Linked DNA regions of Prosthecobacter debontii. The main gene of each other region encodes a partner of the protein of the gene in region 2 in a complex. Links are inferred from orthologs where the notes say so. Each region holds a gene or a part of one and is shown on either strand. Other genes may lie near its edges. The genes, in order: dnaN and dinB.

Region 1 (7,278 bases), on a different replicon or contig from region 2:
CAAAAAGCCCGCAGGGTCTCCAGCGGGGCTGGTTCACCAGTCGTCGTGGGAGTGATCAAACAGACGGCGTTTTGAAACAAATCTGCACGAGCAGCCTCCACGCCGGTCTTCTCAGAGCCTGCCATGGGGTGACTGCCGATGAAACGCGAGCCAAACACCGGCTCGAGAGCCCGCACCACGCTGCCCTTCACACTGCCGACATCGGTCACCAGCCCATCAGGCGCCAGCTCCGCATGGGCGATCTGGGCCGCCAACGCAGGCATGGTCTCCACCGGAGTGCACAGAATGATCAATGAGGCCCCCTGAGCGGCCGCTGTGGCATCGGTAAAAAACGCGGCCTGAATACCGCGCTGACGAATGCCTGCCTCAGCCGCTTCACGCCGAGCCCACAGGCGCAGACGCACCTGAGGGAATCGATCCTGGATCGCCAGGGCTAAAGAACCGCCCAGCAAACCCGGACCATAAATGGCGATGGTGGATGTCTCTGCGATCACGCGCCAGGAGAGGGCTCAATAAGGAACCCGGAAAATGACACCCGTCTCGGGGTCCTTGGCTTTCTGTCCCGGGCGCAGACCTTCGACACTGATCATCTTGCTGGGGTCCTTCGGGCTGTAAACGAACCCTGGCTTGCCAGGGACGGCACGTGCGAAGGGGACTTCCGATGGAGCCGCTGGCGCAGTCGGTGTCGTGGGTATCGTCACCACCGGCGGGGTGGTGCCCGGAGGCGTCACTGTGGAAGGACTACCGGCTGGAGGAGTGGGCACACCTCCTGGAACCGGGGGAGTCACCGTCAGACCGGGGTCCACGGGAGGCATGGTGCCTCCTGTAGAGGGGTCGAGATTCGGGGGAGGCACTTGGGGGCCTACCATGCCCTCAGGTCCTTCAGGCACAGGCTCCACATACCGATTCGGATCACCATAGCGCGGGGGCTCATCCAAGGAACGTCCTCGGCCAGCGAAAGGACGAGGAGCCGGGCCGTAACAACTGGCAAGAATTGCCGCCGCAGCGGTAAGGAGGAGGAGATGCGTGGGGCGCTGCATCGGTTTGAGGAGGGGAGTGGGGTTTGCTTAACTGTTCACGCGCATCGGCATGAGCACGTAAAGGAAGCTGCTGCCGGTGCGGAGGACGCCGGGGCTGATCTCGTCGATGAGGTGAAGAGTCACTTCGTCGGCGCTCAGGTTCCGCAGCGGAGCCATGGCGAATTCGGGATTGAAGGCGATTGTGATCGCAGGTCCCTTGTAATTGATGGCTAAAATTTCGCGAGCCTCCCCGATGTCCGGGCTTTGAGCGACGATTTCCACCTGCCCGGCTGAGAACTGGAATTTGACAGAATTGGACTTCTCACTGGCCAGCAAGGACACACGGCTGATGGCTTTGAGGAAAACTTCACGTTCCAGAGCGATGCGTTCCTTGGCTTCCCCAGGGATCACCTGACGGTAGTTCGGGTAGTTGCCATCGATCAGCTTGCTGATGAGCAGGCCGTCCCCGAAGTCAAAACCGACTTGGCTATTCGTGACCCGGATGATTACATCTCCGGTATCACTCAACAGGCGGGAAAGCTCATTCACGGCCTTGGTCGGCACGATGATATCGACTTCCTGGCTCTGCGGGAACTCGATCTCCTGCTCCACCATGGCCAAGCGGCGACCATCCGTGGCCACCATCGTCAGGGTGTTGTTTTTAAAGGAGAACAGAATGCCATTCAGCACATAACGGGTTTCATCCGTGGAGATGGCATAGGAAGTCTTTTTCAGGCAGTCACGCAGCAACTGCTGATCCATGCGAAACTCCCGGGCACCTTCGAAACGAGGCAGGGCTGGGAATTCTTCACTGGTCAGACCGAGAACCTTGAAGAAGGAAGGACCGCTGCGGATGGAGGCAACGTTCTTTTCATCCACACTGATGTCGATGTCTTCGGAGGGAAGCTCACGCACGATCGTCGCCAGACGACGAGCAGGCAGCGTGGTCGCGCCTTCCTCCTCCACCTCCGCAGGCACGCTACAGGTCACCCCCACATCCAGATCGGTGGTGGTTAATTCCAAAACGCCTTCACGGGCACGCAGCAAAACGTTGGAGAGGATAGCCAGAGTGGTGCGTGCACTGACGACGTGCTGCACCTGCTGAATGGCCTGCTGGAAAGAATCCTTGCTGATGGAGAACTTCATAAAAAGGGGGGCGGCGTGCCTACTGATAGAGTCGAACGGCTTTTTTTATCAGAGGCACGGGCTCTGGCAAGGAGTTTCGTGGAAAAGGAAATGAGGGGAAGCTAGGCCGCCAACCTGGATTTTACCCCCAGCCCACCGCCTTCCGCGCTAGCGCAACGTGCGCGGCACGAAGGCCCACTGCATCCCGGCCGCCTCCGCCGCCACGATGCCCGCCTGCCCGTCCTCCAGCACCAGGCAGTCCTTCGGCTCCACCCCCATCTTCTCCGCCGCCAGAAGGAACATGTCTGGGGCCGGTTTCCCCTGCTTCACATACGCCGGGGTCACAATGGTGGGGAACAGATGCAGCAAGCCATTGGCCGCCAAGCAGCCACGCACGATGATCTCCTCACTCCCCGAGGCCACAGCCATGGGGAAGCGCCCCTCCAGGCTGCGGGCAAAATCTGCCACCGGCTGAATGGCCTGCACCTGGGGGATGATCTTCAGAAACATCTCCGCCTTCAAATGCGCCACGGAGTCTGGATCGACCTGACTGCCGTATTGGGCATTCAGCTCCGTCACCACATCCTGCTCACGCACGCCAGCCCGGGCATAAAAGAAATCTTCGGTGAACTCAAACGGGGCCTCGTGGTGCCGCAGGGAGGCCAGCCAAGCTTCATAGTGCAGGGGCATTGAGTCCACCAAGGTGCCGTCACAATCGAAAATGAAGGCGCGGAAAGGGTAATCGGGGATTTGGAGCATTGAACCTCTTACGATGGCTCAGGTCGCCCTGGAGGCAAATGACGAATCTGCCGCCCCCCTGCCCTGCGGTTCTTCTTTCAGCTTGGCTGCAAGATATGACTCGCCAAGGTTGTTCCCTGCCTCACTCCATGAAGTCTTGCCTCGTCTCCATTCTGACCCTCGCCGCGCTCTCCGCAGCCGCGGCCCCGACCTTTAAAAAAATCACCCTGACCGAAGAATTCGTCGCGGAAGGCGCTCACTTTGCCGATTTCGATCACGATGGCCAAAATGACATCTGCGCCGGACGCTTCATCTGGAAAGGGCCGGAGTTCAAAGAGCGCATCGAGTTCGCTCCAAAATTTGAAAAAGAGCCTTATGACCCTGCCAAGGGCTACAGTGATTTCTTCCTGAGCTATACCTACGACTTCAATGGCGATGGCTGGAGCGACATCCTGGCCTTCTCCTGGCCGGGCAAGGAGACCTGGGTGTTTGAAAACCCTCAGAACAAAAAAACGGAGTGGACCCGCCACACCATCTTTGACATCACCGACAACGAATCCCCCACTCTGGGTGACATCAACGGCGATGGCAAACCCGAGCTTATCTGCCACACCAGCCTCGGTGTGCAGCCCTCCAAAGGCGGTCGTTTAGGTTACGCCGAGATCGACTGGAGCAATCCCTTTGGCAAAGCCCGCTTCCGCCCCATCACCCCCGTCACGGAAGAGAACGACAAGAAATACTTCCGCTACACCCACGGCTACGGTTTTGGCGATGTGAATGGCGATGGCCGCGCCGACCTTCTCACCAAAGAGGGGTGGTTTGAACAACCTGCCGACACGAAGGAGGACAAGGACTGGACCTTCCATGCCGCCCCCTTCACCCCAGAAGGTGAGCGCGGCGGCTCCTTCATCCTCGTCTATGATGTGAACGGCGATGGCCGCAATGATGTGATCAGCAGCCACAATGCCCATGGCTACGGCCTGAGCTGGTATGAGCAGACGGAAGACGGCAGCTTCATCGATCACAAGCTGATGGGCAACACCGTGGAAAACAGCCCTGTGGGGGTCAAATTCAGCCAGCTTCACGCCATGCAGATGGCCGACATGGATGGTGATGGCGTGCTCGACCTCGTCACGGGTAAGCGCCGCTGGGCTCACGGCCCCCTGAAAGACGACGAACCGAATGCCGCCCCGGTGCTCTACTGGTTCCAGATCAAACGCGATGGCAAAGGCGGCGCGGAGTTCATCCCTCACCAGATCGACGACAACAGCGGCGTCGGCACCGAAGTCACTCCAGGCGACGTCAATCAAGACGGCAAGCTGGATGTGGTGGTCGGCAACAAGAAGGGCGTGTTTGTGTTTTTGCAGGAGTAATCACCTGAATCTTTCTCACGGATCGCAAGGTGTATCGTTTCTTCGGAGCGATACACCTTGTTAGTTTTTGGGGGATTCGATTGCGGGGATCAATGGCCTCCTTTGCTTTATTGATGGCAAAGGAGCCGCTTTCAGAGAATTCTCCGTGGCCTGTGGATCAGGAATAAGTTTTTCGAACTCGAGTCCTACAGGCACAGCTTCATGCAATTGCGTCAAAGCTTTGTGAGCCGACTCTCGAACGATGTAATGATACCGTTTGAAAGGTTTGAATGTTCCATCCCCTACCGGCAGATGAGTTCGAGTGACTGTATATCCTCGGTGATTCAATAAGCGCTTGAGCAAAGGGATCACTTCAGACTGAGTCTGATTTCTCGATAGCGAGGGTAATCGAGAAGAATCTAACGGCAACTCAGCTAGAATAGCTAGCGCGCGTTCATACGCATGATCTGAAGCATCGAGCTCAAAATCATGATTCGTCTTTTCAGGGTCCTTCATCTCTCGATCCCAATACAGAGATAGCTGCTCTCGCAAAAAATCCTCAAGCCGGATTGCTTGACCTCCAGCATCTGAAACTAGAGGAGCTGCTTGGATAGGGCTTTGACGGACACATTCTCTCAAATACTGAAGTTCTACCGGATCAAAGAAGTATCCCAGTTCGCCCCCAGTTGAACGCATTGTTTTTTTCGCATCGATAAGGGCACTTAAGATAACCATCCGACTCTGCTGTGGAAGCTGACCGCTCAATTCAATTAACCTTGCCCCTTTGGCTCGTCGAGAAAGCGTTTTTGCAGCGAGTTTGACCACGTCTTGATCGGCACTTTTCAACAACGGCTCAAAGGCCGAAGAGGCCATGCATTGATCGGTGAGGCGTCCTTGGTTCAACAAATTCAAAACCTGAGATCGAGTCCTATTAGGTCCACGATCAAGACAGTCTAAAGCCAACGATAGCAACGGCTTCCAGTCATCCAGAGGCATATAAGCGGAAGAGTGCGCCAACCCACTGGCAATCCCCCAAAGAACAGCACGATCCGCCGATGGCGAGCCATACGTCTCGAGGTTACTTGAGTCGGCAGACAACAAGCTCGTGATGTATTGCAGGAGTTGACCGGGAGTCGCGTCGAGAGACCATGAAACACTTTTGAACGACTGCAGTGCAGCTAACGCAGCCGATTCATTCTCGGTAAGGGATGCTTTGGAAGACAACTCGGCACTCCACTTGTCAGTGAGGGTCTTTCCTGACGGCAATCCCCCCATCTTCTGCAACAACCGTAGGCCGCAGATGCGATTTTCCCAAGTCACCTCCTTGTGATCGCCAAACCTACCGAGTTGGAGAAGATCGGCTAAGGCTGTTGGGATCTCTTTCAAGGCCATGCTATCGATCAGAGCATTGGCTTCTTCTTCAGGTTCATAGAAGCCATCGCCTATGTTGGATAAAATCACTTCAGATGGGGTTCGTAACGCATACCGAACCGGTGCTTTTTTCCCGCTTTGAGGACGAAAGCCTTTGAAAACGAAATGGTGCCCACTGGACAATAACCGAGAGCCATAACTGTTCCCGCACCAGGAATACACGTGAGCTTGGCATCGCAGCCATTGTTCAGCATTGACTTGCCGCTCAAGTTTCACGGAGAGGTCTCCATCTTGACTCCAGAAGCTCGTGTCTTTGTTCGTGAGGTTGATCAAATAAAGCGGCACGCCGCTCGCATCGGCTTTCTCATAATCGGCAATCAAAGTGATTTTTCCAGGGGTCCCTTGAATGTGTGGGGGTAATTCCACATTGGGCTGACTCCATCGCACGCTTGAGTGAAAATAACCCGAACCCGATTGCCCCTGGAGCATTTCCCCAGACGCCATTAGGTATAAGAAAATCAGGCAAAACCTCATGCCTTATTAAAAACAAAAACCTGAAATCCGTTCAAATCTAAACTCACCTGCCCCTCGCTAGCCACACGCCGAGGACCGCCACGCCCATGCCTGCCAGGGACAGGCCAGTTAGGGTTTCACCGAAGATCGCCCAGGCCATGAAAGCGGTGACAGCGGGCACGGTGTAAAAGAGGCTAGCCACATTCACCGCGGTGCCGCTGCGGATGAGGTAATTTAGCAGGGTGATGGCCCCGATGGACAACACAAAGGCCACCCACAGCAGAGCGAAGACGAATTGACCGCTCCAGTGAACCTCCCGCGTCTCAAAAGCTAGGGAGAGTGGTGCGGTGATGAACAAACTGGCGAGATACTGCACCGCTGTGCTGGTGCGTAGATCGAAGGTCGGGCAATGCCGTTTTTGCCAAAGGGTGCCGAGGGTGATCCCGATGAGCGCCAGTATGGCAGGGAGAGTCATGGGCAGCGTGACCCCGCTACCCATTTTATGAGAGACCACCATGGCGGTGCCAACGAACCCTAAAGCCAAGCCTAACCATTGACGTGGCAACACTTTCTCCCCTAACACCATCCCGGCCAAGGCCGCCGTAAACAAGGGCTGCATGGAGACGATGAGACTGACAATTCCTGCCGGTAAACCCAGACGCAGAGCATAGACACAGCCGCTCAGGTAGAGGGCATGAATCAGCAGCCCCGCAAAAGCTACGTGCGCCACCTGCTTCCATCCCTGCGGCCAGGGGGCACGGGTGAGGAATGACACCGGGACCATCACGGTGAGCACGATGATGTAACGCAGCGTGAGAAAGGTAAAAGGCTCCGCATAAGGAACCCCCAGCTTCGAACCAATGAAGCCGCTGCTCCAGAGGAGCACGAACAGGAACGGAATGGCCGAGGCCCAGACGGCACGGCTGGACGAAGTCTTCATTCAGCAGGGGCTGTCAGGCCGACCAGAGTTTGCAGCTCAGACTCTTCAAGGGCGCGATTAAAAACCGCCAACCCGCCGATCTGACCGCCAAAGAAATTTCCCCACACACCGCCACGATGCACAGCCCCCACCGTAAAGTCGGCTCCTTCAACCCCACCATCGTGCAATCCCTCGGAATACGGAAAGGGATTGTAATGCTCCAAGCTGTCCAGTTTCCCAT
Region 2 (7,270 bases):
AAGCCACGACCTGAGCCGTTCCATAAACAGGATTGTTTTCATCAGGCGTGTGTTCATTGCCGAACCACAGTGGAATCCAAGAACCTTCGGGACTCTGATTTTTACGCAAGTAACTCAAAGCGTGGCGGGTCGCTCGATGAATCTGCAGCTTCAAGGATTCAGGCATCTCCTTCTCCCATAGCCACCACGCCAGAAGCGCATGGGCGGTGAGCTCGGGCGTGCTGCGATCAAAGGGGAGCGTTCCCCAGCCCCGGCAAAAGGTCGGAATACCGCCATCGCGATTTTGCAGATCCAGCAGCCAAGTGATGCCCTTTGCTGCGGCGGCTGCATTGCGGGCGGCATCGTCACCCGTCAGTTTCATCGCAATCAAGGCCCCAGCAGTATCATCCGCATCCGGGACGCCACCGGGGAGGTCGGTCCAGGCCCAACCTCCGGGAGCGGCATTGGTGAAGGGGTGAATCGTTTGATATTGTTGGTTAGACACCCATTCGCGAACGTAAGTGTCTATGCTTCCAAGCGCCTTGCTGGCAAGCGTAGTCCCCCAAGTGGCGAGGTTGGTGTCGATGGGCCAGCTCCCATCGGCTCGCACGGAGCGAAGAAGGAATTCGACAGCGCCAGGGATGCAAGGATGATCTTTCTCCCCGGCGGAGGCGAGGGCCATGGTGACAAAGCTGGTTAGGGGTGTCGCTTCTAGATAACCCCCGCTGGAGGGCTGCAGGGTCTTGAGCATCGGTCGAATCCTTCCCCATGTGGCCGCGCGCAACCAACCCAACGGATTCCACCACGCAGGTGGGGCGTTTTTAAACCGGGCATACCCAATGGCGATCAGGGCCGGGAGGGCGTAGCTCACCACTGGAAGCCCGATGGCACCGAACCATGAGCGCGGCAGGGCTGCCAATTCGAAGGGTAGGGGAAGCACGCGTCGCCACGCGTTTTTCCCCATCGTCCCGCCTATGGTGCAGAGCATGAGGATGGGCACGGAAAAGGTCTTGTCCTTGCCATAACGAGCGATGACGGCCTTGGCGATGTCATCTGGTTGAAGAGAGCCGACCTGCGTGGTGATCCAGGTTTCGCAGGCAAGCATGGCAGGGACACGCTGCGTCGTGTCCGACAGTGAGGAGGCAGTGCGGCGCGTCCCGACCAGAGTGAGCGCACTCCAGCAAAGAAGCGTGGTGGAAAGGTTGCTCTTGCTGATCGCCGTATCGCCCCAACCGCCATCGGCATTTTGGTGAGCGACCAGCCAGGCTGCGCCCGCTTGAATCAAAGTCTCATGCTTCGCTGCATCCACGCCGTGTAGTGCCACGATGGCGGTGGCGGTGGATAAGGCGCTGCTGGATAGCTCGCCCTCCCAATGCCCCGCGGCATTGCGTAGGGCAAGGAGGTGGGCCTCAGTATGGGCCAGCGTTTCGTGAACAGAATGTAACATGCGTATGGCTGATTGTTCGTGCCTGTGGGCTCCGTTCAAGAAGAACCACCATGAGATTTATCCTGCTCCCCGTTCTTTTGATTGCCATGACGGCTGCCGCCGACGAGCCCCGCTGGTACAAAGGCAACACCCACACGCATTCCCTGTGGAGCGATGGCAATGACTTTCCGGAGATGATCTCGGCTTGGTATAAAGATCATGGCTATGACTTCCTTTGCATGTCGGATCACAATACGTTGGCCGAGGGAGATAAATGGGTGGCGGAAGCGACGATCGAAAAGAAAAAAATGACCCTGGGCAAGAAGGTCATCGATAAGTGCAAGGCTCGTTATGGTGACGACTGGCTCGTCACCCGCACGGACGAAAAAGGCGGCCTGGAGGTGAAGTTGAAGACGTTAGAGGAGTATCGCGGCAAATTGGAGGAGCCGGGCAAGTTTCTGCTCGTCCAGGCGGAAGAGGTCACAGGTGGTTTTGCCAAATCACCCATCCATATCAATGCTCTCAACATCACCGAGGCGATTGAGCCGGTGAAAGATCTGGTTTCAATCCGGGAAACCATCCGCAAGAACCTGCAAAATATCGCTGCTCAAGCGGCCAAAACGGGCCGTCCTATCATGGCGCATGTGAATCATCCCAACTTCCGTTGGGGCATCAGTGCTGAGGATTTGGCCCATGTGATTGAGGATAAGTTTTTCGAAGTGTACAATGGTCACCCCATGACTTATCCCGAGGGCGATCCTCTGCGTGCGGATACTTCCACGGATCGCATGTGGGACATCGCCAGCACCATCCGTCTGGTGGAGCTGAAGCAGCCTCCGCTTTACGCTTTGGGCACCGATGACAGTCATCACTATCATGGTGGCACAGCGACTTCTGGACGTGGTTGGGTGATGGTGAAGTCGGATAAGCTCGACCCGAATGCCTTGGTGGAGGCCATGCAGCGGGGTGACTTCTATGCGTCGTGCGGTGTCACCTTGGAGGATGTGAGTTTTGATCCAGCTACGCGCAAACTAACCGTCAAAATCAAAGGAGAACCCGGGGTGAAATACACCACGGAGTTTCGCGGCACTCCGAAAAACTATGATCGTGCAGTGAAAGAAGTGCCTGCCCCTGCGGATGACAACTACCCCGTTCGTCTAAAGCACAGTGAGGATGTGGGTAAGCTGCTGGCCAGCAGCGAGAGCCTGGAATCCAGCTACCAGATGACGGGGGATGAACTGTATGTGCGTGCGATCATCATCTCCGACAAGGTGATGGATAACCCCGCTACCCCGGGGCAACTCCAAAAAGCCTGGACGCAGCCCGTGGGCTGGCAGCCTTAACAGCATACCGTGGGTTGCCTTTGCGGCAGCATCGTGCCATCGTGCATGTCTGATGGGTGCACTGTATGGTTTTTTGGCGATTCCTGGCCGCTCCTTACTGAACTTCCTGGGCTATCTTGGGCAGTTGGGGGCGTTGCTGGGAGAACTGTGGCAGTCTGTCACGAAAGGCACGTTGAGACTGCGTCTGATGGCCGAGCAGATCGTCACGATCGGTTACGGTTCCCAGGCGGTGGTGCTGGTGACCGGGGCATTCACGGGAGCAGTGTTCACGGCGCAGTCGTATTTCAAATTCAAGGACTTTGGCATTGAGTCCACGGTCGGGGGCATTGTGAGTGTTTCCCTCTGTCGTGAATTGGGACCTGTCTTGGCGGGCCTGATGGTCACGGGTCGAGTCGGCGCGTCCATGGCGGCCGAGATTGGCACCATGAAGGTCAGTGAGCAGGTCGATGCCTTACGCGTCATGGGGGCTCATCCGGTGGACTATCTCGTGCTACCGCGCTTTTTGGCCATGATGATCTCCATGCCGCTGCTGATTGCGGAGTGCATCGTGTTTGGTCTGGCGGCTTCCGTGATCGTGGGCACAGGGGTCTTTGAGATTCCCTTCGCCTGGTTCTGGGAGCATGTACGGGATCACACGAACCTCGAAGATCTGAGCTTTGGGATGATCAAGGGGTTTGTGTTCGGTATCCTCATCGTGCTCATTTCCTGTCACCAAGGTCTCATCGCTTCGAATGGAGCTGTTGGTGTCGGATTAGGCACGATTCGTGCCGTGGTGTTTTCCTCGTTGGCCCTGCTGGTGGCTAACTTCTTCCTGACCATGCTTCTGAATTATTTCTTCCCCCTGGGGACTGCTCTGTGACGCCATGCATGTGCCTAGCAATCCAGACGTTCCCTTCATCCGTGTCTCCGGGCTCAAAAAGAGCTTCGGCGAGCAGAAGACTCTACAGGGAGTGGATCTCACCATCAGCCATGGCGAAACGTTGGTGCTGATCGGACCGAGCGGCGAGGGCAAAAGCGTGCTACTGAAGCATATCATCGGCCTGTTGCACCCTGATGAAGGGCATGTGGAATTGGATGGCGTGGATCTTTGCAGCATGAATGAGCGCCAGATGGTTAAGTTCCGGCGGCGCATGGGCTACCTCTTTCAAAATGCGGCGCTGTTTGATAGCCTGACTGTGGCTCAGAACGTGGCGTTTCCTCTGAAAGAAGCGGGTGTCACGAACAAAGACGAGATCGACCAGCAAGTGCATGAAGCTCTGGAGTTGGTCGAACTGGAAGAGCATAAAAATAAAATGCCCATCAACCTCTCGGGGGGGATGCGTAAGCGTGTAGGCATCGCTCGAGCCATCATCTGCCGCCCGGAATGCGTGTTGTATGATGAGCCCACGGCAGGTCTGGATCCGATCGTTACCGATGTGATCGATCAGATGATCATCCGCCTGCAAAAACGTTTTCGTGTGACCAGCATCGTGATCACCCATGACATGAGCAGCGTGTTCAAGATCGCGGATCGTGTCGCCATGCTCAAAAACGGCGTGATCTCTTTCCTCGGCACTCCTGAGGATTTGCGCCAATCCCCTGATCCCGACATTCAAAATTTCATCGCCGGACGCTCCGGTATGTGTGCTTAGACCTGTATGACTAAAGATCGTAAAACCGAAATCCTCGTGGGGTTATTCCTCCTCGTAGGCCTGCTGATGCTGGGCGGCATCATTCTGGAGTTTGGCAGCTTGCGCACGTTGTTTCGGGATACCTATGAGCTTCGTGTGGCTTTCCCCAATGCGGCAGGCATCAAAGAAGGTTCTCCCGTTTTCCTGGGCGGTTCCAAGGTGGGCAAGGTGAAGAAGCATCCTGAGCTGAATGACACCTTCACAGGGGTGGTGATGACGCTGGAGATTTTTGACGATGTGGATATTCCCGTGGACGCTACCTTTGGCATCGGTTCCAAAGGTCTGATGGGAGATGCCCTGGTGGAGATCAAACCCAGTGGCAAACAGACGGATCAGTTTCTCGCCCATGATTATGACAAGATCATCGACGGTAGCCAATCCGGCGGATTGTCCGATCTGCAGGGGCAAGCCGAGGTGGTGGCAAAGAAGGTGGATTTAGTGTTGGATGATATTCGGACCGCGTTGGTGGATGTGAAAGCCGCCATGGGGAAAGTGAATCAAGAGGCGCTCTCAGACACGACCATTCAGGATTTCAAAAAGAGCATGGAGCACCTCAGCAACACCATGACGCGGATCGACACCCAAGTGCTGGGTGACGAGAATACCAAGAACCTGAAGGCCGCTATCCTGGATATCAAGGAGGCGGCAGCGAGCTTTAAAACCTCCGCTAAAAACATCGAGGCAACGACGCAGAAGCTCACCCCGATCGTGGAGAAGCTGGACCCGGTGATCACGAAGGCTGACAGAGCGATGGCTACCGCAGATGAGTCCCTGCAATCCATCAAAAAAGCGGCGGATAGCTTCTCGGTCGCCGCCCGCAATATTACCACGGGGAAAGGCTTGCTCGGGGCCTTGATGAATGACCCAGTGCTCAAGGACGACTTCAAAGATCTAATCGGCAACCTCAAGCGCAACGGGGTGCTGTTTTATCGTAACAATGCCGAGAAAGAGCGCGCGCGTCAGGAGGCTGAGCGGCAAGTGCCCTTGTCACCTCTCCGTCGGTGAGCGTTTTCAGAAAGGCAGCCGCAATTGATGGCTCGACGGAGGCACGAGAGTCGAGACACCGATGCCGATGAGGCGCAGCGGGCTGGTGACGAGGTGATGCCTAGCCAGTAAGAAGCAAGCAATGCGGTAGATCTCGTTCTCTGAGGTCACGGGATCATCCAGGCGAGTCTGACGGGTGAGCGTGGTGAAGTCGCTGTAGCGCACTTTCACCTGCACGGTTAGAGCACCGAGATCATGCTTTGAGAGCGTCTGGGCCACATCCAGCGCCATTTCCTTCAAGGCGGCCTTCAGGGTAGGGCGGTGCTCCGTATCCTCAAGGAAGGTGTTTTCGGCACTGATGCTCTTACGCTCGTCGCTCAGATCCAGAGGCCGATCATCGATTCCAAAAGCCCGGGCTTTCAGCTTTTCGGCAAACGAACCAGCCACCTCGCCCAAGGGAAGTGTGGTGTCTTGGAGATCGCCGATGGTTTTCAAACCCATCGCTTCAAGCCCACGTGCAGTCACGGGGCCAACGCCGTGAATGGTGCCGATGGGCAGCGGCCGAAGAAAGGCGACCCTATCACGATCAAAGATCAGGGTCAGCCCGTCTGGCTTTTGATAATCACTGGCGAGCTTGGCCAGAAATTTGTTCATGCTGATGCCGATGCTGGCGGTCAGTTGGCAGTCGTGCTTGATTCGTTCCTTGATGGTTTCGGCGATGGGATGCAGGGCTTCAATGGCCGTGTCTTGCGGCAGTCGTTCATAGGCCAAAGCGCTGACATCCAGATAGGCTTCATCCACGGAGACTTGTTCGATGAGCGGGGTGAATTCCTTCAAGATGGCCATGATGCGTGCCGACTCCGCTCGATAGACCTCCATGCGAGGTCGCACAAAGATGCCCTGCGGGCAGAGGCGCCCCGCCGTACTCGAGGGCATGGCGGAGCGGACCTTGAATTTCCGCGCCTCATAACTGGCTGCACAAACCACTCCACGCTGATCTGGAGGGGAACCGACAATGACTGGTTTGCCTCGGTATTCTGGATGGTCACGCTGCTCCACGGAGGCGTAAAACGCATCCATGTCCATATGCATGATGACTCTGGGCATGCCTGAGTGAAGAAGAAACGAAACCTATCAGATCCCTGCGTTACAGCCGCGCATCACAAGGGGCAGCAATGCCGTGCCTGCGATGGAGATGAGCAAGGAAGTGAGGCAGCCAACCCAGTTGGAGAAGAAAATCAATATCGGGTTATATCGCAGGGCCTTTCAGGCTCGGCCTTGCGTGTAGGTCAAATCTGAACTGAGCACCGAAGGGGAGCTACGCATGGCCAAGACCTTCGCGCTGGCGACGCCGCTGCGAAGGTCATCAAAGTGGGTTCACACACTCCCTGTGCGGGCCACTTTAAACAGTTGCGCTACCTTTTTGCAAAGCGGACCCAATAGCCGATGGCAACAGCTATCAGGAGGCTGACGAGTACGGACCCGCTAAGCAGCGAGTCCAACGAGCAAGGCATGACAAGGCTTTTGGGGCCGACAAAGAGGATCACCTGTCTGCCTGGGGCGATGCGGTGCCCAAATTCTAACATCACAACCCTATCGGTCTCCCAGACACCCCACCCCACTCCATGTGCCGAAGCCGTCCATTCACAATGAACCCGAGGCGTTGGAAGATAGGCTAGCATCAATGTTTTGGTAAAGGCTGCCCATTAGCGCGTCTTCTTGACCAGCTCCACAAACTTGACCAGCGCCGGGCTCTGGCTGCGACGGAGCCAGGCGAGTTTGTATTGGTATTTCGGCAGGCGACCTTTCATGGGTAGAAACCGAACGCCGGGGGTGGCGAACGAGGCGATTCGGGCAGGAAAAAGAGA

What was found.
Region 1: the proteins of dinB (region 2) and dnaN are in contact, whole or in part, in a solved structure (PDB 1OK7), measured with the Escherichia coli proteins. The link is inferred for Prosthecobacter debontii from one-to-one orthologs.

Annotation. Positions count from the first base shown.
Region 1 is NZ_FUYE01000018.1:38,270-45,547, reverse strand. What follows is about bases 117-2,925. They hold dnaN (DNA polymerase III subunit beta), read right to left. Parts: upstream 2,166-2,925; coding sequence 1,068-2,165; downstream 117-1,067. Other genes in these bases: B5D61_RS20805 (HAD family hydrolase), read right to left, coding at 2,313-2,903; B5D61_RS20815 (hypothetical protein), read right to left, coding at 510-1,040; B5D61_RS20820 (prephenate dehydrogenase), read right to left, coding at 117-494. Outside these bases: more of B5D61_RS20820, read right to left, coding at 1-116; B5D61_RS20800 (FG-GAP repeat domain-containing protein), read left to right, coding at 3,032-4,255; B5D61_RS20795 (hypothetical protein), read right to left, coding at 4,316-5,986; B5D61_RS20790 (DMT family transporter), read right to left, coding at 6,183-7,058; B5D61_RS26680 (DUF4886 domain-containing protein), read right to left, coding at 7,055-7,278. UniProt on the Escherichia coli protein: Confers DNA tethering and processivity to DNA polymerases and other proteins. Acts as a clamp, forming a ring around DNA (a reaction catalyzed by the clamp-loading complex) which diffuses in an ATP-independent manner freely and bidirectionally along dsDNA.
Region 2 is NZ_FUYE01000001.1:84,092-91,361, forward strand. What follows is about bases 4,470-7,270. They hold dinB (DNA polymerase IV), read right to left. Parts: upstream 6,510-7,270; coding sequence 5,430-6,509; downstream 4,470-5,429. Other genes in these bases: B5D61_RS00410 (MlaD family protein), read left to right, coding at 4,470-5,423; B5D61_RS00425 (LysR substrate-binding domain-containing protein), read right to left, coding at 7,109-7,270. Outside these bases: B5D61_RS00390 (prenyltransferase/squalene oxidase repeat-containing protein), read right to left, coding at 1-1,426; B5D61_RS00395 (PHP domain-containing protein), read left to right, coding at 1,477-2,748; B5D61_RS00400 (MlaE family ABC transporter permease), read left to right, coding at 2,801-3,607; B5D61_RS00405 (ABC transporter ATP-binding protein), read left to right, coding at 3,612-4,379; more of B5D61_RS00410, read left to right, coding at 4,386-4,469. UniProt on the Escherichia coli protein: Poorly processive, error-prone DNA polymerase involved in translesion repair and untargeted mutagenesis. Copies undamaged DNA at stalled replication forks, which arise in vivo from mismatched or misaligned primer ends.